DNA from 4 places in the Pseudobacter ginsenosidimutans genome. Region 1 is predicted to be linked to each of the others. Evidence: riboswitches for the same ligand, from Rfam matches in the RefSeq annotation. Region 1 holds a riboswitch; each other region holds the start of a gene.

Region 1 (4,940 bases):
GATCCTGTCGATCTCGATACTGCTGTATTGCCTGCCTTCCAGCACACAACGGACCACTTTTCTTTTTTCAGCCAGCGCCTGTGGCGGACATTCAAACGTGATGCCCTGCAACAGGTGTTGCAATTGCATATCGTAGATCATCTGCGTGGCGGCGGGAAGAAAGGAGCAGGCTGTCATGTTGCTGTATTGAATGTGTTGATCAATGTGCTGGTCGCAATGCACTGTACCTGCGTTGCAGCAGTTCAAAACCTCCGAAAAGGACGCCACTGTACACCAATGTACCGATCAGGAAATTCCTTTCATAGGGAATGGCTGCCACGAGGCTGGTAAAATAACCCGCCCATGTTTTGGGGTACATGCTGTTCTCAATCATGAAGCAACCGGGGCTGGTGCCGATCCAGTGGATCAGGGTGCCGGCCAGTGAAGCAATGATGATATTGCTTACAGTCACTTTGCGGATGATGAATTTAGCGGCTACAGCCATCAGCGCATAAGAGATATAAGTCCAGTAGAAACCTTCATAAAAGAATCTCCACTCATTGTAATAAACAAAACGGTTGAGGATGATATCACTCATCCAGAGTGTCAGTACAGGGAAGAGCACAGATTTGGCCCTGTTGTTGAAATAGGTCCCACCAAATAAAGCCATTGCTCCGAGCGGAGTGAAAGTGGCGATGGGATTCATGGGCGCTTCAGCACTGAGGAATATCCTCATCAGTGCAACCACTACCATAAAGGCGAACAGTACTGTGTTGCGAGGATTGAATTGTTTCAATGACATGGAAGTTCTGTTTTAAAGTTTATAACCTGACAGCCACACCGGCAATGAAATTGGTGCCGAGTGTACCATAACCCAATACCTCCTGGTATTGGGCGTCGGTGATATTTTTCACATCAGCAAATATACGGATACGGTTGTTCAGTAGTTTGTATTCTGCATAGGCATTCCAGATTGTGTAGCTGTTCAGTGGCTCCATCACCTGGGCATAAGTGGGAGGAGGTCCGAAGGCCAGATCATAACGTTTGCCATATGTGTACACATTGGTGCTCACGAACAGGTTCTTTGTCACCTGGTAACCGATGGTTGCGCCGAAAGCATGTTTGGGCCTCCGCACCAGGTTGTAATAAGTGCTGTCTTTTCCGTTTTCAGTGGTAGTTACTTTGCCATCAACATAACTGTAATACATTTTGATGTTGAGGTCTTTGGTGATATTGATCGATGGTTCGATCTCGAGGCCCTGGTCTTTTTGTTCGTTCAGGTTCTCATTTCGGTTGTTGATCCAGGTGATCACATCGTTGATATGCCTGTTGAAATACACAACACGTGCTTCCAGCACATTGTTGATGAGTGATGCCTGTGTACCGAGTTCCCAGGTGTAGGATTTTTCCGGCTTCAGTTCAGGGTTGCTGCCCCAAAGGCCATAGAGCTCGTTCAGGCTGGGGGCTCTGAAAGCTGAAGCGAGATTCGCAAATACTTTCACGTTCTTATTGATGAGATAAGAAGGATTGATGCTGTAGGTGAAATGATTGCCGAATTCACTGTGGTTATTGAGTCGAGCACCTGCTTCCAGGTAAAAGCCGTTGAGGTCTTTCAAGAAAACGGAGAGATAGGGGCTGAGAATGGTAATGTCCGGGTTCTTGTTTTCGATAGTGGTATCCAGCAGTTGCTGAATGCGTGCATCGAAGCCAGCCAAAACCTGTACTTTATCATGTAGATCATATTGCGCGAATGCTTCAGCCAGTTGTGCCTTGCCCCTGTAGGCGAAACCGCCGGAGATCCTGTCTACATCATCGAACTGGTATTGGGCGGTTACCTGTCCTTTTTTGAATTTGTAATTCACCTGGGTACCGGCCGTGATGAGTTTGCTTTCGTAGTTGTTGGTCTTTGAATCGAAGAAGGAGCCTCCATCGAAATCACCGCCGATGGCGGCATAACGGAAGAATGGTTTTACGCGAAGGTTCTCGATGATCTCTCCATCGAGGTTCACGTTCACGGATTTCTGCATGTAGCCATCTTTGTCGAAAGTCTTTACAGCAGCCGTGTCCAGCGCTTCGGAGATACCTTTCGTTTCAAAATGGGTGAATCCGATATTGTAACGGAGTTTATCATTTCCTCCACCCATTCCGGCATCGGCCTTGATGGTATTGTAGCTGCCCATGGCATAACTGCCGTATACTTCGGCAGGTTTTCCTTTGGTGCCTTTGCGGGTGATGATATTGATCACACCGGCAACTGCGTTGGGGCCGTAGAGTGTAGACTGAGCTCCTTTAAGGATCTCGATCCTTTCGATCTGATCGATAGGGATCAGGCGCAGATCAAATGCTCCGCCGGTTCCGGAAGGATCGGCCAGTGGAATTCCATTGATGAGGATCACTGTGTAGTTGGATGTGGCGCCGCGGAAGAAGATCGATTTGTCTTTTCCGGGATTGCTGGTAGCGCCGTTCACTACCATACCTGTTTGCTCGGTGAGCAGTTGGGCGAGGTCTTTACCGGTGCTGCGGTCCAGGACAGTTCTGTCCAGAACGGTGATCACTTTTCCTGTTTCAGATGCTTTGCGTTCGTACTTGGAAGCTGTTACCACCACTTCATCCAGTTGTTTTCCGGAAGTGGAGTCCTGCGCATTGGCATACATCGCAGCCAGCAATGCGGCAAGGGAGAGAAGTTTTTTGTTCATGCTCATAGTTAGTTTACTATGAGCCTTCGGAAATTCATTACAGAAATGAAATGTGAGGCAGCGCGATGAGGCGCTCATTTCATCCCGGCTTTTCACCCGAAAGCTCGTTGATGTGATTGAAACATAACTGGCAGGTCTTCTGGCTCGTTACCTGTTCAACACCTTCCCATCGAAAAAAGATAGTGGTATGAAGATTGAACAATGATGCAGTGGGATCTGATACTGCATCTGCAACTTACAGCTACGGGGATAGCACCGGAATTACACCGGTTTCCCTTTTAATCCCGGGACCTTGCGGATCCGGGAAACCAATTACGGCAGCAAATGTACTCCTGTGGAAACACCGGACAAAAACTATTTACTAACGGGTGTTATTTGAGTGTGGTCAGTCGCCCGCCTCCCGGGGCGAGTGATGGCGGGCAGTACTTTCTATTACCAATCGTAGCGAAGTGTAAGCCCGCCGAAGTAATTTACTCCCGGCGCAGTGTTGAAATAGCGGCCACCGGCAGCATTCACATCATTGCCCAGGCTATACTCTGTGTTGAAGAGATTGTCCACCCCGGCATAGAGGTCAAAACTGATATGTGCGTTAAAAGCTTTGCGCCATCCGGCCCTGGCGCCGGTGAGTTGATAGGAGCCTGCATGATCCGTATTGGCGTCATTCAGCGCAACGGGATCACTGTAGAAGAAGGTGATATTGGTATAGAGGCCTGGCTTTGTATTTACATCAAGTCCCGCAGCTACTGTATGTGGAGAAACCCCGGGTAGGTCTTTTCCTTTCAGATCGGTATTCAACTGTTTGAAATTACGATAACGGAAGAAGTACCAGGTATGACTGGCCCAGAGTTGAACATTGGAGAGAAAGCCAGGTTTATTAGGAACGAAAAGATATCGTGCCTGTGATTCGATACCTTCCTGCCTGGTGCTGCCTGCATTCTCGAAATAGTCTGCGCCGCTGCCATCCCTTCGCTGAACGATCGCTTCCTGCAATTGGTAGCGGAAGGCATTCACTTCAACATACAATGCGTTATTGAACCAATTGCTTTTCACACCTGCTTCGTAGTTCACGCCATGTTCGGCATTGAGGCTTGTATTGATCTCGGTGGTGCTGGGCAATACTTCCTGTGAAGTAGGGGGAGAGAAGCCCTGACTCACACTCGCATACAGGAGTAACTGCGGGATCAGCTTCTGCGAAACGGCCACACGGGGCGCCCATTCATTATTATAGGTTCTCTTTTGTAGAGGTAAATCGGGTGAGGATAAACGTTGGATACTGATGCTGGATTTATTGCTGCTTACGCCTGCCTGGATAGTGGTACCAGTTTTGAATTGCAGTTCTGCCTGCGCAAATACTGAATAGAGCCAGTTGTTGATCTCATCATCGGTTTGCAATGCAGCGGGGCTGCCGCCATTATTGGCGAATGTTTTGGTGTTGAAGAAACCGCGTTGCGCTTCTGCTCCGGCGAGAATAGTGAGACGGGTTGCGTCACTGATGGCTGCACGCCAGGTGAAAACCGACCGGCCACCGAAATGCGGCTCTGATCTTTTTTCATAATTCCTGAAAGTGGGATTCTTCAGCATACTGAACGCGCCGTACACAGTAGTAGTGTTTTCAAGGGCCTCACTGAATGCATAGTTATGTGTGATACCGGCGAGGAATGTCTGCTGACGGATGCTGGCATTTGCCTGATCAGCGCCGGGGAACATACCGGCTGCGGGCCGCGCCCCGCGTGGATTGGCGAGGTACTCTGCCTTGGTGAGTCCGCCGGGTGTCTGGTAATAGAGATCGCCATAGAGGACGGAAGTTTGTAAACTTTGCCGATCATTGAATTTGAACTGCGATTCCCAACTGGCCATATCTCTCCTGAAACTGGTATGATCACGGTAACCATCACCCGATTGGCGGGAATAATTGAAAATATTGTTACGGTCTGAATCGCCGGTTCTGATTTGTGCATTGAGATTGAACATGCCGAAGCTGCCGCCTCCGTAGCCGATCTCAGCACCGGCTTTGAAATCATTGGTTCTACTGTTCAATAGCACAGCACCGCCGGTGCCAGCGCCATACAAGCTGCTGGCCGGTCCGCGAACGATCTCCACCTGCCTGATATTGTAAAAACTGAATTGGTTGAGGTAAGTACTTCCGCCAGGATCAGTGAATGGAATGCCATTCCAGTATACTTTTACGTTACGCACGCCAAAGGGCGAGCGGAGGCTGCTGCCGCGGATATTCAGGCGGTAACTGCCGGGGGATCTTTCCTCCAT
Region 2 (4,940 bases), 3.1 Mb from region 1:
TTATCGTTTTAAAGGATGGAAAAATAGTATTGGAGAAATATTTCGGAACCTTTACGCAGAGCTCGGACTGGTATTGGGCTTCAGCCGGCAAGACCATGACGGCCCTGCTAACGGGCATTGCACAGGAAGAAGGTTTACTAAGGCTTTCCGATAAAACTTCAAAGTATCTCGGCACAGGCTGGACATCACTTACAACTGCAGAAGAAGACCTCATCACCATTCGTCACCAGCTCACCATGACAACCGGACTGGATGATGGCGTGGCCGACAGTGACTGCACCACGCCCGATTGTCTCAAGCGCAAAGCCGATGCAGGCACCCGCTGGGCCTATCACAATGCACCATATACGCTGATGGATAAGGTGATCGAAGCGGCAACCGGCAAAACTTTTCAGACTTATTTCCAACAGAAAATAAGGGACAGGATCGGCATGAAAGGCATCTGGCTGAAAAGCGGCTATAACAATGTGTATGGAAGCGATGCCAGAAGCATGGCGCGCTTCGGACTGCTGCTGCTCAATAAAGGAAAATGGGGTGAGACGGAGATACTGAAAGACCAGGAATTCTTCAATGCCCAGATCAACAGTTCCCAGCAACTCAATCCTTCATATGGTTATCTTACCTGGTTGAATGGAAAAACGAAATACATGCTCCCCACCCTGCAGGTGGTTTTCAACGGAGCTTTGGCTCCGAATGCGCCATCCGATATGTTTTGTGCACTCGGCAAGAACGATCAGAAGATCTATGTAGTCCCTTCACAAAAACTGGTAGTGATCAGAATGGGGGAATCTGCCGGAAACGTACAGCTGGCAGTCTCCAGCTTCGACAATGAATTGTGGGGAAAGCTCAAACCTGTGATCGGTTACTGATCCTTTTTTAGAAAAAACTGAACCCTCATGGTCATTGATTGTTTATGGAGGTATGAGCTCAGATCTATATTATCAGTTGGATAATCCTGCATGGTTTGCATTGACCGGCCCGCAGCAATCCTTTTCCACGGGAAATGGAAAAGTAAAAAGATATAAAACGAATAACCTTCCGTTTGCGGCCTATGATCATCAGCATAAGGATCAACTGCCACTACTGGACCAGCAACTTCAATCCGGGGAAATATTCTTTCTAATCGGCTCCATTCCAACACTTCCTCCAAACTGGATCATACTGGCAGAGCTCACCTGTCTGCAAATGATCAATCATATACCCATTACTCCTCTTCCTGATGCACCGGAGATATTGCCATTGGGCGAAGGCCAGAAGCAAGACATGATCGATCTGGTGCAACGGGTGCAGCCAGGTTATTTTGCACCTGATACCTATCAGCTGGGCGACTATTATGGCATCTGGCAGGATGGAAAGCTGGTGGCCATGGCCGGAGAGCGTATGCGCGTGAACGGTATGAGCGAGCTTAGCGCCATCTGCACAGATCCCGCATATACCGGTCGCAAGTATGCGCAGCACCTGATCATCAAAATCTGCAATGCAAATCACGCCAAAGGCATCATCCCATTTTTACATGTTCTGGATACGAATGAACGCGCGGTAAAACTCTATGAGTTCATGGGGTTTGAAACAAGAAGGACCATCTCTTTCTGGAAATTGCAAAAGAACTGATTCCTCCTGCCTATATTTGTAAAGTCTTTGGTTCATTACCCCGCATCCGGTAATGATTAAAAGGGAATCCGGTGGCTTCCGAAAGGAAGGAATCCGGAGCTGTCCCGCAACTGTAAGTTCCTTCATGAGTAAGCTCATGGATTGACGGATCTTCAAGCCACTGTCAGCAATGATGGGAAGGCATCCGAAAATGGAACGAGCCAGGAGACCTGCCAGAGGCTTCATACTTGATTCATAGCTTTCGGGTCAAAAGCAGTGAGTTGATGCCATCTATTCAGCTTTCTACCTGTATTGCCATTTTGTTCCCGCTCTTCCGGAGCTGGGGTTGCGTGGCTATACCGGTGTTTTTACAAGGCGTTGTTGGATCAGGTATGTAATTGGTTTTGTTTTTTTTCACCAAACTATCAGATATGAACAACCGCCATTACATCTTACGGGGCATGGTAGCCCTTGCAGTGGTAGTATCCATTGCATCCTGCAGTAAAAAAGACCAACTTGTTTCTGCTCCTTCCGAAGGCAAAGCACTACTGACGCCGGGAAAGTATGAGGACGGCATCATCCTAATCAATGAAGGTTGGTTCGGCCACGACAACGGCAATGTGAATTTTTACAAGTACGGCAGGGATACCATCGAACAGATGGTGTATCAACTCGAAAATCCCGGTAATCAGCTTGGCGTGACCACACAGTCCGGCGCAGTCTGGGATGGAAAACTGTACATCATGGCCAAGCAGGGGCCTTTGGTGGTTACCGATTCCAAAACGCTGGTGGAAACCGGCAGGATCGCAACCTTACCTGCAGATGGCCGCGCCTTCCTGGGTCTTACTTCCACAACAGGACTGATCAGTACACTGGACGGAGTGTACAACCTGAACCTTTCTCCATTATCAGTTGGCTCCAAACTAAGCGGCATCAGTGGTGAAACAGGCACCATGCGCAAAGAAGGTAATTACATTTTTATCCTTTCGCAATCTGAAGGGCTGATCATTCTCAATGCAACAACAAAAGCGATCGTGAAAAAGATTGCAGGGCTTCAGCAGGGATTGTGCAAGACTTCCGATGGCAGCCTTTGGATTGCCGGTGGCAGCACACTCGCGAGACTGAATGTGACCACACTGGACACAACGCGCATTACCATGCCATTCTCATTGGGGAATCCCTGGTTTGCGTGGAATGAAGGCACTGTTACCTGCTCTACCATCGATACGGCCGTATACCTTGCCCGTACCAATTCCTGGGGAGCGGGTGGTAACAGATTGTACAAGTATATCCCTGGTAACCTGGCTTCTTTATCTACCCCACTCGCCACCCTGCCTGCCAATCAGGAATTCTACGGGGCCGGCGTTCGCTATGATCCCAGTCAGCATAATCTGGTGGTAACCGCTGTGCAGTCAGGGTATGGACAAAACTATAAGTACAACAAACTGTACTTCTACAGTACCAACGGGAGTCTGACGAAAACAATTTCTTACGAATATTTCTATTTTCCGGCGCTACCGGTGTTCAACTAACGTAGACCAATAGTTGTATTGTGGTGCAAGAGCCATCCCGGGAGGGATGGCTTCTTCTTTTCCATTTTTCTATCATAAAATAGTGTAACTTCCCTATCCGCACCCACCAGGACCCGAAAACGCTCCCCTCTTAATTCCGGCTCTAAGTCCAATCATTTACCATCAAACCGGTTATAATGGCAAAAACAGCAGCAGAACTTATAAAAGAAGCTAAACTACAAGCAGAGAACCTGACACCTGTTCAGGTGAACAAAGAAGTGAAACAGGGCGCTACTTTGATAGACATCCGTGAAACCGAGGAGATCGGCAGTATCGGAAAGATCCCAGGTTCTGTGCATGCGCCCCGTGGGCTGATCGAATTCTACGCAGATGAATCCACACCCTATCACAAACAGGAATTCGAAAAAAGTAACCGGATCATCCTGCATTGCGCCTCTGGTGGGCGTTCTGCGCTTGCAGTCCGTACTTTGAAAGAAATGGGATACGAGAATATTGCGCATCTGGACGGTGGTATCAAGGCATGGAAAGAAGCTGGCCTGCCTGTTGAATAAGAAGACCATCGCGTATCTTGCAGGAGTGAATGCCATTGAAAGTATCAGGAACCTGTACATCCCCATTCAGCCGACGGTAAAGCAGTCCGCTGACAATGTCGCTTACCTGGAATTCCTTCCCCATCCTTCGCTTCAGCAATATATTTACTGTTACTGGGAGTTGAAAACATTGGCTCCATTGAATGAAGCATTCATCTATCGTGTGGTGGCGGATGGGTGTATCGATATTTATTTTGAACTAGGAAACCCTGCAGAGAACTGGGTGATGGGATTCTGCAAAAAATACACCGAGTTTCCGATCGGCAATCAGTTCCATTACGTGGGCGTCCGGTTTCTTCCAACCATGTTCCCCCAATTATTCCGCGTTGATGCATCTACGTTAAGTAACAGGTATGAGGAACTGAATGTTGTTGTTCCTGAAACGGCCCGATTCATTGCCAGCCGATTTCACTCAGACATGAACGTTACAGAGATGTCTGGGCTGTTCGATAACTGGTTTGCGAAAGTGATCCTGGCGGCAGAGTTTGATGAGGATAACCGGCTGTATGAGGCCATCGGCATCATTTTGCAGCAGTCAGGCGTATTGAATGTGGAAGCGGATCTGAATACCGGGATCAGTCCCCGTCAACTTCGCCGGTTGTTTGAATTCTATATTGGCGATACGCCAAAGACATTCAGTAAGGTAGTGCGATTTCAGAATATCCTTCGCGCCAAACCAAGTACGCAAAGCCTTCGCAACAACAAACTGTTCTTCGATGTGGGGTATTACGATCAGGCACATTTCATCAAGGAATTCAGGAATTTTTATGGTGTAACACCTTCGAAGGCTTTTGGAAGATAGAATGTCCGTTTTTTACAATAACAACAAGCTGGCTTATCGCAACTTTGTGGAGAAAACAAAACAAACGATCATGAAACTGAATGCAGGTATAATAACAGAAAAACTGGCAGCCACCAAAGCCTTCTATACAGAGATTCTCGGATTTGGTATAACCTTTGAAAATGAATTCTATCTGCTGATGCATACGCCAGGGCATACCAGCGAGCTCAGCTTCCTGCTGCCCAATCACCCTTCACAACAACCCTTGTTCCAGACTGCATTTGGCGGCCAGGGAGTATATTTGACCATTGAGGTGGATGATGTAGATACGCTCTATGAAGAAATGAAAAAGAAGAATGTGGAAATCATGATCGGGATCCGTGATGAACCCTGGGGCGACAGGCATTTCGCCATCCGTGATCCGAACGGGGTGGGTATCGACCTGGT
Region 3 (4,940 bases), 1.2 Mb from region 1:
ATAGGCCTGTGGCGGAGGTTGGAAGTTTCAGCTTCCTTTACAGGGTAATAGTTATAGTCGATGATCTTGTTGAGGTTCTTTGTTGCCTCGTAGGTGATCTCATAGAGTTTGTTGTGGTCGAACTTGCCATCGATCACAAAGCGGGGCAGTGCGAGGGAGGCGAGGTTACAAACTGCTACTTCATCAGGTGAAGTGTATTCCAGGATCTCTGTGCAGAGGTTGGAGCTCTTGATGGTGCCGAGGTTCTGCTGGTTGGATTTGCGGTTGGCGGAATCCTTGTACAGCAGGTAAGGCGTTCCTGTTTCGATCTGTGCGTCCAGGATTGCAAACCAGAGGTCCTGCGCTTTAACGGTCTTGCGCATACGCTTTTCCTGTTCATACTGATTGTACAGTTTTTCGAATTCATCTCCCCAGCATTCGTGGAGGCCTGGCGCTTCGTGGGGGCAGAACAGGCTCCAGTCGCCGTTCTCTTCCACACGTTTCATGAAGAGGTCCGGGATCCAGAGGGCGTAGAAGAGGTCGCGTGCGCGGAGTTCTTCTTTACCGTGGTTCTTGCGGAGGTCGAGGAATTCGAATACGTCTGCGTGCCATGGTTCGAGGTAGATGGCGAATGCGCCTTTACGTTTGCCGCCGCCCTGATCTACGTAGCGGGCAGTGTCGTTGTAAACGCGCAGCATGGGGATGATGCCGTTGCTGGTGCCGTTGGTGCCGCCGATATAGGAGCCGGTGGCGCGGATGCCATGAATAGACAGACCGATACCGCCGGCGCTCTGGGAGATCTTGGCTGTTTGTTTGAGGGTGTCGTAGATACCATCGATGCTATCGTCCTTCATGGTGAGGAGGAAGCAGGAGCTCATCTGTGGTTTGGGTGTACCTGCATTGAAGAGTGTGGGCGTAGCGTGTGTGAACCAGCGTTCGCTCATCATATGGTAGGTTTTGATAGCGGCATCGATATCCTGTTTGTGGATACCGAGGGCAACGCGCATGTACATATGCTGCGGGCGTTCTGCTACTTTACCGTCCACTTTGAGGAGGTATGATTTCTCGAGTGTTTTGAAACCGAAATAATCGAATGCATAATCGCGGTCGTAGATGATGGTGGAGTCCAGCAGTTCGTGGTGTTGCTGGATCACTTCCCATACGTCGTCTGCGAGGAGGGGTGCGGCTTTGCCGGCTTTGGCGTCCCTGCATTCGTAGAGGAGCTTCATGGTATCTGAGAAGCTCTTGATAGTATTCTTGTGCAGGTTACTGATGGCGATGCGGCTGGCGAGCAGTGCATAGTCCGGGTGCTTCACGGTGAGTGAGGCGGCAGTTTCTGCAGCGAGGTTGTCCAGTTCAGTGGTGGTAACGCCATCGTATAATCCTTCGATCACTTTCTTGGCCACATCGATGGAATTCACGAACCGTCTGTCGAGACCGTAGCAGAGTTTTTCAACGCGTGCCGTGATCTTATCGAATTTGACGGATTCTTTTTTTCCGTTTCTTTTAACTACAAACATGTGCTGAGATATTAATGGTGGTAGTAAGTATGGTTAGTTTATCAGGTATTGCTTAGAAATCTTCATCCAGGGAGAAGGAATTATTTTCTTTGTTGCCTCCCATTACACCTGCTTTCTGGTAATCACCCACGCGTTTTTCGAAGAAGTTGGTTTTGCCTTCGAGCGAGATCATTTCCATGAAGTCGAATGGGTTGGTGGCGTTGAACATCTTTTCACATCCCAGTTCCATGAGCCAGCGATCTGCAACGAACTCGATGTATTGCTGCATGAGGCGGGCATTCATGCCGATGAGGTCAACGGGTAGTGCTTCAGTGACGAATTCTTTTTCGATGCGGACAGCGTCTCCGATGATCTTGTACACCTGTTCTTTGGGAAGCTGGTTGTTGAGCATGCTGTAAAGAAGACAGGCGAATTCACAGTGGAGGCCTTCATCGCGACTGATCAGTTCATTGGAGAAAGTGAGGCCTGGCATGAGGCCGCGTTTTTTCATCCAGAAGATGGAGCAGAAGGAGCCGGAGAAGAAGATGCCTTCAACGGCGGCGAATGCGACCAGTCTTTCTGCAAAGGAGCCGTTCTCGATCCAGCGGAGCGCCCATTCGGCTTTCTTTTTCACTGCGGGTACTGTATCGATGGCGTGGAAGAGATGGTGTTTTTCCTGTGGGTCTTTTACATATGTATCGATCAGGAGGGCATAAGTTTCAGAATGGATATTTTCCATCATGATCTGGAAGCCGTAGAAGCAGCGTGCTTCGGGGAGTTGCACTTCAGACATGAAGTTAACGGCCAGGTTTTCGTTCACGATGCCATCGCTGGCTGCGAAGAATGCCAATACGTGGGAGATGAAATGACGCTCTCCGTCGTTCAGGGCAGCCCAGTCTTTCAGGTCGCCACTCAGGTCTATCTCTTCAGCTGTCCAGAAACTGGCTTCATGCTTCTTGTACATTTCCCAGACTCTGGGATAGTTGATGGGAAGGATCACAAAGCGATCTTTGTTTTCCTGTAAAAGAATTTCGTTTTCGTGTTGCATACTATCGCTTTTAAATTCACATTTTAATGATCGCAGTGAGGGTAAGTGACGGCGATAATATGCCCTCTACTTCATTCCTGGAATAAAGTACAGGCATCTATCATAGTTATGCATTTACCTTTAATGCGAAGGATTCAGCACAGATCAATACCGGCAGGTATTCTGACTTGTTTGTAGTCCGCTTTTTGAGGGCGGTAAACTTACAGTTGCGCAACAGTCCATGAATCACACATGGTTCCCCTGAAATCTCCCGGAGGCTGCGAGCAGGTCCGGGAACCGGTACAAATTGCGTACAAGAGCTGACTGCAAACGTAGCATCCGGGGGAGCGTTTTCCAATTTAACTTAATCACAGGATGTGTATAATTAATGGGGATGATGTGGAAGTGCAGGAATGATGCGGCTTATGTCTGGTAAGGGTTTGAAGGGTGCAGAAGCATTACGGGTTTGGAAGGAGGTGATGGCCGGAAAGGCCCATTGGGGTTGAATGGTGGATTGCAAAACGATAGATGGAAACACTTATCAGGCAGCAAAAAAAATAATCATGTAATAAAATTATAGATATGTCCCTTTAGGCCTTTAGTAACGTTAATGAATATGCGATCTATTCCGGGTTATTTATATCGATTACATAACCTGTTCATTCTTCTCTATGGCCGGTTTGCGGAAAATCCCGCTCTGCCTTGTCCGGATCACTTTGCAACCGGTTGTTACGTGTCTTCTGGACGCATTCAAAAAAATATTGATAAGTTCCACCATAAGACTAACGATCGTTACCTTACTTTTGGATTGCCAAACAGATCCTGTCATCAGACAACAACATTTTTTTCAGATGAAAACAACCAGCAGTATTCTCTTACTTCATGAGGTAGGCATTCACGACATCGACCTGGTCGGTGGCAAGAATGCTTCCCTGGGCGAGATGCTACAAAACCTCACCAATCTTGGTGTAAACATTCCCGGAGGTTTTGTCATCACAGTGAACGCCTACAATGAGTTTATCAAATTCAACAATCTCGACTCAACCATCCGGGCGCTGGTGAAAGAGATCGATTACAACAACGTGGAATCGCTTCGCCGTGCAGGTTTGCAGGTCCGGAACCTGGTGCGTAACTCCAAATTCCCTCCGGAACTGGGGCAGCAGATCATCGAAGCATACTACACGCTCTCTGCAAAGTATGATCAGCAAGGTACAGACGTGGCCGTGCGTTCTTCCGCCACCGCTGAAGATCTGCCCGATGCATCCTTTGCAGGTCAGCAGGAAACTTATCTCAACGTACGCGGACCAGCCGCGCTCATCGATGCAGTTCGTAACTGTTTTGCATCACTCTTCACGGACCGCGCCATCAGCTATCGCGAAACTTTCAAGTACGATCACTTCTCCGTAGGCCTTTCCGTCTGCGTACAGAAAATGGTCCGTTCAGACCTTGGAAGTTCCGGCGTTGCTTTCTCACTCGATACCGAGAGCGGTTTCAAAGATGTGATCGTGATCAACGGTTCTTACGGACTGGGTGAAATGGTAGTGCAGGGCAGCGTATCTCCTGATGAATTCATCGTGTTCAAGCCCACGCTGGAAAAGGGATACAAATCCATCATCGAGAAAAAGCTCGGCGTAAAGGACCAGAAGATGGTGTATGGAGATGATCCTGATGAGCGCGTACGCATCATCCCAACAGAACGTTCTGCGCAGTACCGTTTTTGTCTTTCCGATGAGAACATCCTGAAGCTTGCCGGATGGGTGGCCATCATCGAACAGTACTACAGCAAGATCAAGAACTACTGGTGCCCTATGGACGTGGAATGGGCGCTGGACGGACTTTCCCAGGAACTCTTCATTGTGCAGGCCCGCCCGGAAACCATTCACTCGCGCAAGCAACACAATACCATCACAGAGTATGTGATGAAGAACAAGCCTGAAGACGCCAAACCCATCGTGAAAGGAATTGCCGTTGGTGATAAGATCGGCGCCGGCAAGGTCAGCATCATGTTCTCCCTCGACAAACGCGTGGAAGAAGGACATGAATTCAAGGAAGGCGATGTACTGGTAACCGACATGACGGACCCGGACTGGGAGCCGATCATGAAGAAAGCATCTGCCATCGTTACCAATAAGGGTGGAAGGACTTGTCACGCCGCCATCGTGGCGCGCGAGATGGGCGTTCCGGCCATCGTAGGTTGTGGCAATGCCACAGAGATCCTCCAGGAAGGTCAGGCTATCACCATCTCCTGCGCGGAAGGCGATGAAGGTTTCGTGTATAGCGGAATACTCGATTATGAAGTCAACGAAACTTCCCTCGACGATCTCCCGCAAACCGATACAGCGCTCATGCTGAACGTGGCATCGCCAGCACTGGCATTCCGTTTTTCGCATATCCCCAACCGTGGGGTAGGACTGGCGCGCGAAGAGTTCATCATC
Region 4 (4,940 bases), 2.4 Mb from region 1:
CAGGGCAGGTTCCGGGCAACGGTCAGTGGTCAGATCAAAGATATACAAAACGAACCCGTTTCCGGAGCAACGGTAAACTTATTGATGGCCGGGGATTCCACTGTAGTGATACGCCTTACGTCGGGGAACAATGGCAGTTTCGAGTTAAAAGTCGGCAGCCCTGGTATCTACCTTCTGGCTGTATCAGCAATCAGTATGGAGCCTTTTATCAGTCTTCCATTCACTATCGACAGTGCAGGCAAAAAGCTGCAGTGGCCGGCCATCATTCTTCGTCCTCAGAAAAAGACCGCCCTGAAAGAAGTGGTGGTCACTGCCAAAAAACCTTTGCTTGAATATGATCTTGACAAAACCATCGTGAATGTGGAATCGATGATCGGCGCTGCTGCAGGCAGCTCCCTGGAAGTGCTGGAAAAAACACCGGGAGTAACGGTAGATAATAATGGGGAGATCACAATGAATGGTATGCAGAGCGTTACTGTACTGATAGACGGAAGACCAACCTATATGAGCGGCCGTGATCTTGCAGCCTACCTGCGCTCCCTGCCCGGAAGCCTGCTTGAAAAGATAGAGCTCATCACCAATCCTCCTGCAAAATATGATGCCAATGGCGGAGCCCTCATCAATATAAAACTGAAGAAGAAAAGAACGCAGGGCTATGCAGGCAGCGCCACCCACAATTCAAATATTGGAAAACGATACAGAACATACAATTCCATCAACCTTAATTACCTCAACAGGAAGATCAACTATTTCGGCAACTTCAGTTACAGCCGCTATACTGAGCGCAATCAAAGTACGGATGACAGGGCATTCTTTACGACCGGCGGACAACGAACTACCGCCACGAAAGTGGAAAACGATAACGATGCCCGCAGTGACGAGCTCTCTGCCAGACTGGGAATGGACTATAATCTCAACAAAAAAACAACCCTGGGCATTATCCTGAATGGCACAACCCGGAAAAGGAACGATGGATCGGAATACATCACGCAAATGTTCAGCACCAACGATTATCCGGATTCCACCGGCAGGGGCAACAACTCCACCCATGGCAGATGGGAACAACTGGGAGCCAATGCCAATATGCAGCACCGGTTCACAGAAAAAGGCGAAGAAATAACAGCAGACCTCAATTATATCCGATACAATAACAGAAGTACGCAGGACCTGAGCAATTACGTTGAAGACCAGTCAGGCCAGTTGGGCAATATCAGCAATTTCCTTTACCGGCTTCCCTACAGTACCGATGTATTCACTGCAAGAATGGATTATTCATTACCATTGAAAAACAAGGCAAGCTTCAGCACCGGCCTCAAATCAGGGCTGGTAAAGAACAATCACCAATCCGACTATTATTCCATTCCTGACAACAAGCCTGTTCCGGATTACAGTAAATCCAACCACTTCATCTATCGTGAATATATACACGCTTTGTATGTGAACGGGCGGAAAGACTGGAAACGATTCGGTCTGCAACTCGGCCTGAGATGGGAGTACACGCAAACCAAAGGCAACCAGCTGGGAAACGAGGCAGTGGCCCCATCGATGTTCAGACGTAACTACCATTCCTTTTTTCCATCTTTCTTCACTTCTTACAAACTGGACAGTGCGGGAAAAAACTCACTGGCATTCAGTTATGCCAGAAGGATCAACCGGCCGGGCTATCACCAGCTCAACCCATTCCTGTTCTTTATCGATCAGTACAGCTATACCACCGGTAACCCCATGCTGAATCCCACAATCGCCAATCGCATTGAACTGAACTGGCGATACAAACAATTACTGACCACCCGTCTCATGTACGAAAGGCAGGATGATGGCATTGCCAATGCTACGCAGATCGATAAGAACACGCAGATCAACAGGCCGGAAAATTTCGCAGCCCGCGATCTCCTTGCATTGATGGTGAACCTGAGTTTCAAACCCGCCAAATGGTGGAACATGAACTTTCATATTGCCGGCGCCAGATTCTCTACAAATGGAAAGCTGTACAACCAGTCGATCGACCTTCAACTCTATACCTGGAGAACGCAAATACAGAATCAATTCAGCATAAGCAAAACCTGGAGCGCAGAGCTGTATGCCACTTATCACGCGCCGAACATCAACTTCCAGACCTACGTGAAATCCAGGTATTGGATAAATACGGCCGTCCAAAAGAAAGTATTGAAGAACAAAGGCTCCATCAAGCTCAACCTGGAAGATATTTTCCATTCCATGGGAACCAGGGAGGAGAACAGGGGCCTGGTGAATGCATATTCTTTCCGCACCAATGATCCCGATACGCGACGTATAGCCATTTCCTTCAGCTACAATTTTGGTAAGGAAACATTCAGCCGTAAACGAAAATACAATGACGATGCTGCCGATGAATTAAAAGAGCGGGCACAGTAAAGGATTTTCCCGATCACAATCTTTTTGCTCCCGATCCCGAAAACAGGATGTACTCAGCATTGATGTAAAATTCTAATCAACCAGCATAAACGAAGCCGCTTGCTGCGATTTTGCAGCAGGCGGCTTTCTAATATAAAATATCATTACCTTCGCCCCCGCATTTGGTTCTTCAACCACTCCGGTGGAAGAGGATTAAAATGGGAACCCGGTGTAAATCCGGGACTATCCCCGTAGCTGTAAATTCCAGTAATGGTTTGTCTAACAAAGCCACTGTTCTCGCTCCCCGCAGAATGGGAAGGCAGGCAAACCGGAATAAGTCAGAAGACCTGCCAGATGCTCTAGTCGTAGCTTTCGGGTGAAAGGTTTCAGGACAACAGTGCGGACCCCGCATGTATTCCATCTATTCCTGCAAGGCTATTACTGATCTGAGAATGTTTTTTCATCAATTCAAAATTGATCTGTAATACCATCAGCTCATGAAAAATGTAATCAAAGTATCCGCACTCTGCATTGTAACCACTATGGCAGGGCTCACCGGATGTAAAAAAGATTCCGACGAGAAAATACCGGATGCCGTAACTATCAAAACACCTGCCGGAGGTTTCACAGCCGACAGGTTGAAAACACTGAAGCTTTCCACAGAAACCAATATTACCAACGGAACCCGGGAATGGAAAGTAGACGATCAGCTGGTGAGCACAGACAGTGTTTACTATTTCATCAGCGACAAGGAAGGTACTTACCAGGTATCCATCACAGTTAGTAACGGCAACAGGATTGCCACCAGCACAGCAACCATCCAGGTGAAGAATGAAACGGTTGCGTACAAACGTAATGCCATGAAAGTATTCGATTTTCAGCCGGCGCCAGGTCAATTCCTGAATGAACTGCCCATGTGGGAATCAGGCATTACCGAAGCACAGATGATCGCCAGGGCACAGGATGAGATCCTGGCCAACCGCATGGTGTCTCTCGGTACTTTTGGCGGCTATATCGTAATGGGCTTCGACCACGCCGTTATGAACGTTCCCGGACAGGCCAATTTCAGGGTGCTGGGCAATGGATTCGCTACCTGGTCTGAAGCCGGTATCATCGAAGTAGCCGTAGATGCCAATGGCAACGGATTGCCCGATGATGAATGGTTCGAGATCGCAGGATCGGAATACAACAAAGCCTCCACCATCAAAGATTATGAGATCACCTATTACAAGCCCAATGAAGAAAAAGAACCCGTGACCCACCCCAATTTCCCTTACGCATCGGATATGGAATATATCAAATGGACAGATAACAAAGGGGCACCGGATATGTGTATAAGAACTCTTTCCATAGTCAATCCTATTATCCCCAGTGGAAAGGGAATACCCTCACCTTCAAAGGCACTAAGATCGCGAATGATAAGATCGAGAACAGTTCAGAAGATCCGGAATTCCCGTATTGGACCAGTGGTGAATTCGATTTCGGTTATGCAGATAACTGGCCGAATAGCGATGAAAGATCCGCTATAAAGCTGGATTGGGCCGTGAGTAAAAAAACCGGACAACCCGTAAAACTTTCCGGCATTCACTTCGTGCGTGTATACACCGGCCTGCTCGCCGATATCGGCTGGCTCGGAGAGCTCTCTACTGAAGTTGGAGGAGCAGAAGACCTTAATATTCCAAAAAAATAATCGGACGATCAGGGCTTGCAAAGCCTTGCCATAACTAACTTTTATGGTCATGCGCTTTGCAGTCTGCTGGTTGAATTTTCCTGTTAATGAAGCATCCCTTTTCATACCTTCTCCTCTCCCTTCTTTGCTCAACCGCGGCGGTTCAAGGCTTCGCGCAGCAGCAGCACAGTTCCGGCGTTCGTCACCTGGATTCCGTTGTAGTAACTGGTGAAAGATCCCGCAGGGAGATCATTCCTGTGCAGGTACTTTCCGGAGCAGCGCTGAAAAAACTCAGCGTGTATTCCGTGGCAGATGCCATCCGCTATTTCTCCGGTGTACAGGTGAAAGATTATGGCGGTATCGGCGGACTGAAAACGGTGGATGTGCGCAGCCTGGGCAGCCATCATGTAAAAGTATTCTACGATGATATTGAATTCAGCAATGCCCAGAACGGCGTAGTGGACCTGGGCAGGTTTTCGCTTGACAATATGGAAGCCATCAGTCTCCACAATGGTCAGAAAAGCGCCATCCTGCAATCAGCCAAAGATTATGCATCTGCCAGTTCCGTTTACCTCACTGCCCGTATGCCGCAGGTAACAAAAGAGAAAAAAGATCTCTTCAAAGCCACCATCAAAGCAGGTTCCTTTGGCACCATCAACCCTTCAGGATTCTGGGAACACAGATGGTCAGACAAGATCAGTTCTGCGTTCAGTGCAGAATTCCTGAACACTAGCGGAGAATACAAATTCCGCTACGCGAAAAAAGACGGATACGATACAACAGAAAAAAGGAAAAATGGAAATGTGCAATTGTTCCGCCTGGAAGGAACAGTATTTGGCAAAGTATTGAATGGTGAATGGAAAGCCAGGCTGTACTGGTACAAATCAGAAAGAGGTTA

The links. A riboswitch is a leader RNA that binds a small molecule or an ion and turns the genes downstream of it on or off. The one in region 1 is predicted to bind cobalamin.
Region 2: it holds a riboswitch for cobalamin, as region 1 does, so the genes downstream of both, FSB84_RS22705 (DUF5074 domain-containing protein) here and FSB84_RS04250 (TonB-dependent receptor plug domain-containing protein) in region 1, are expected to answer to the same signal.
Region 3: it holds a riboswitch for cobalamin, as region 1 does, so the genes downstream of both, FSB84_RS30015 (ribonucleoside-diphosphate reductase small subunit) here and FSB84_RS04250 (TonB-dependent receptor plug domain-containing protein) in region 1, are expected to answer to the same signal.
Region 4: it holds a riboswitch for cobalamin, as region 1 does, so the genes downstream of both, FSB84_RS25345 (PKD-like domain-containing protein) here and FSB84_RS04250 (TonB-dependent receptor plug domain-containing protein) in region 1, are expected to answer to the same signal.

What each region holds. Positions count from the first base shown of each region.
Region 1 is NZ_CP042431.1:1,078,735-1,083,674, reverse strand. It holds gene FSB84_RS04260 (ABC transporter substrate-binding protein) at 1-177, opposite strand, end outside; gene FSB84_RS04255 (DUF6580 family putative transport protein) at 200-781, opposite strand; gene FSB84_RS04250 (TonB-dependent receptor plug domain-containing protein) at 801-2,675, opposite strand; cobalamin riboswitch at 2,788-3,003, opposite strand; gene FSB84_RS04245 (TonB-dependent receptor) at 3,108-4,940, opposite strand, start outside.
Region 2 is NZ_CP042431.1:5,759,372-5,764,311, reverse strand. It holds gene FSB84_RS22715 (serine hydrolase domain-containing protein) at 1-869, shown strand, start outside; gene FSB84_RS22710 (GNAT family N-acetyltransferase) at 922-1,611, shown strand; cobalamin riboswitch at 1,623-1,842, shown strand; gene FSB84_RS22705 (DUF5074 domain-containing protein) at 2,022-3,122, shown strand; gene FSB84_RS22700 (rhodanese-like domain-containing protein) at 3,299-3,673, shown strand; gene FSB84_RS22695 (AraC family transcriptional regulator) at 3,630-4,514, shown strand; gene FSB84_RS22690 (VOC family protein) at 4,504-4,940, shown strand, end outside.
Region 3 is NZ_CP042431.1:7,649,735-7,654,674, reverse strand. It holds gene FSB84_RS30020 (ribonucleoside-diphosphate reductase subunit alpha) at 1-1,499, opposite strand, end outside; gene FSB84_RS30015 (ribonucleoside-diphosphate reductase small subunit) at 1,552-2,526, opposite strand; cobalamin riboswitch at 2,662-2,822, opposite strand; gene ppsA (phosphoenolpyruvate synthase) at 3,357-4,940, shown strand, end outside.
Region 4 is NZ_CP042431.1:6,466,679-6,471,618, forward strand. It holds gene FSB84_RS25340 (outer membrane beta-barrel protein) at 1-2,394, shown strand, start outside; cobalamin riboswitch at 2,540-2,742, shown strand; gene FSB84_RS25345 (PKD-like domain-containing protein) at 2,871-3,902, shown strand; gene FSB84_RS30740 (hypothetical protein) at 3,917-4,063, shown strand; gene FSB84_RS25350 (TonB-dependent receptor plug domain-containing protein) at 4,150-4,940, shown strand, end outside.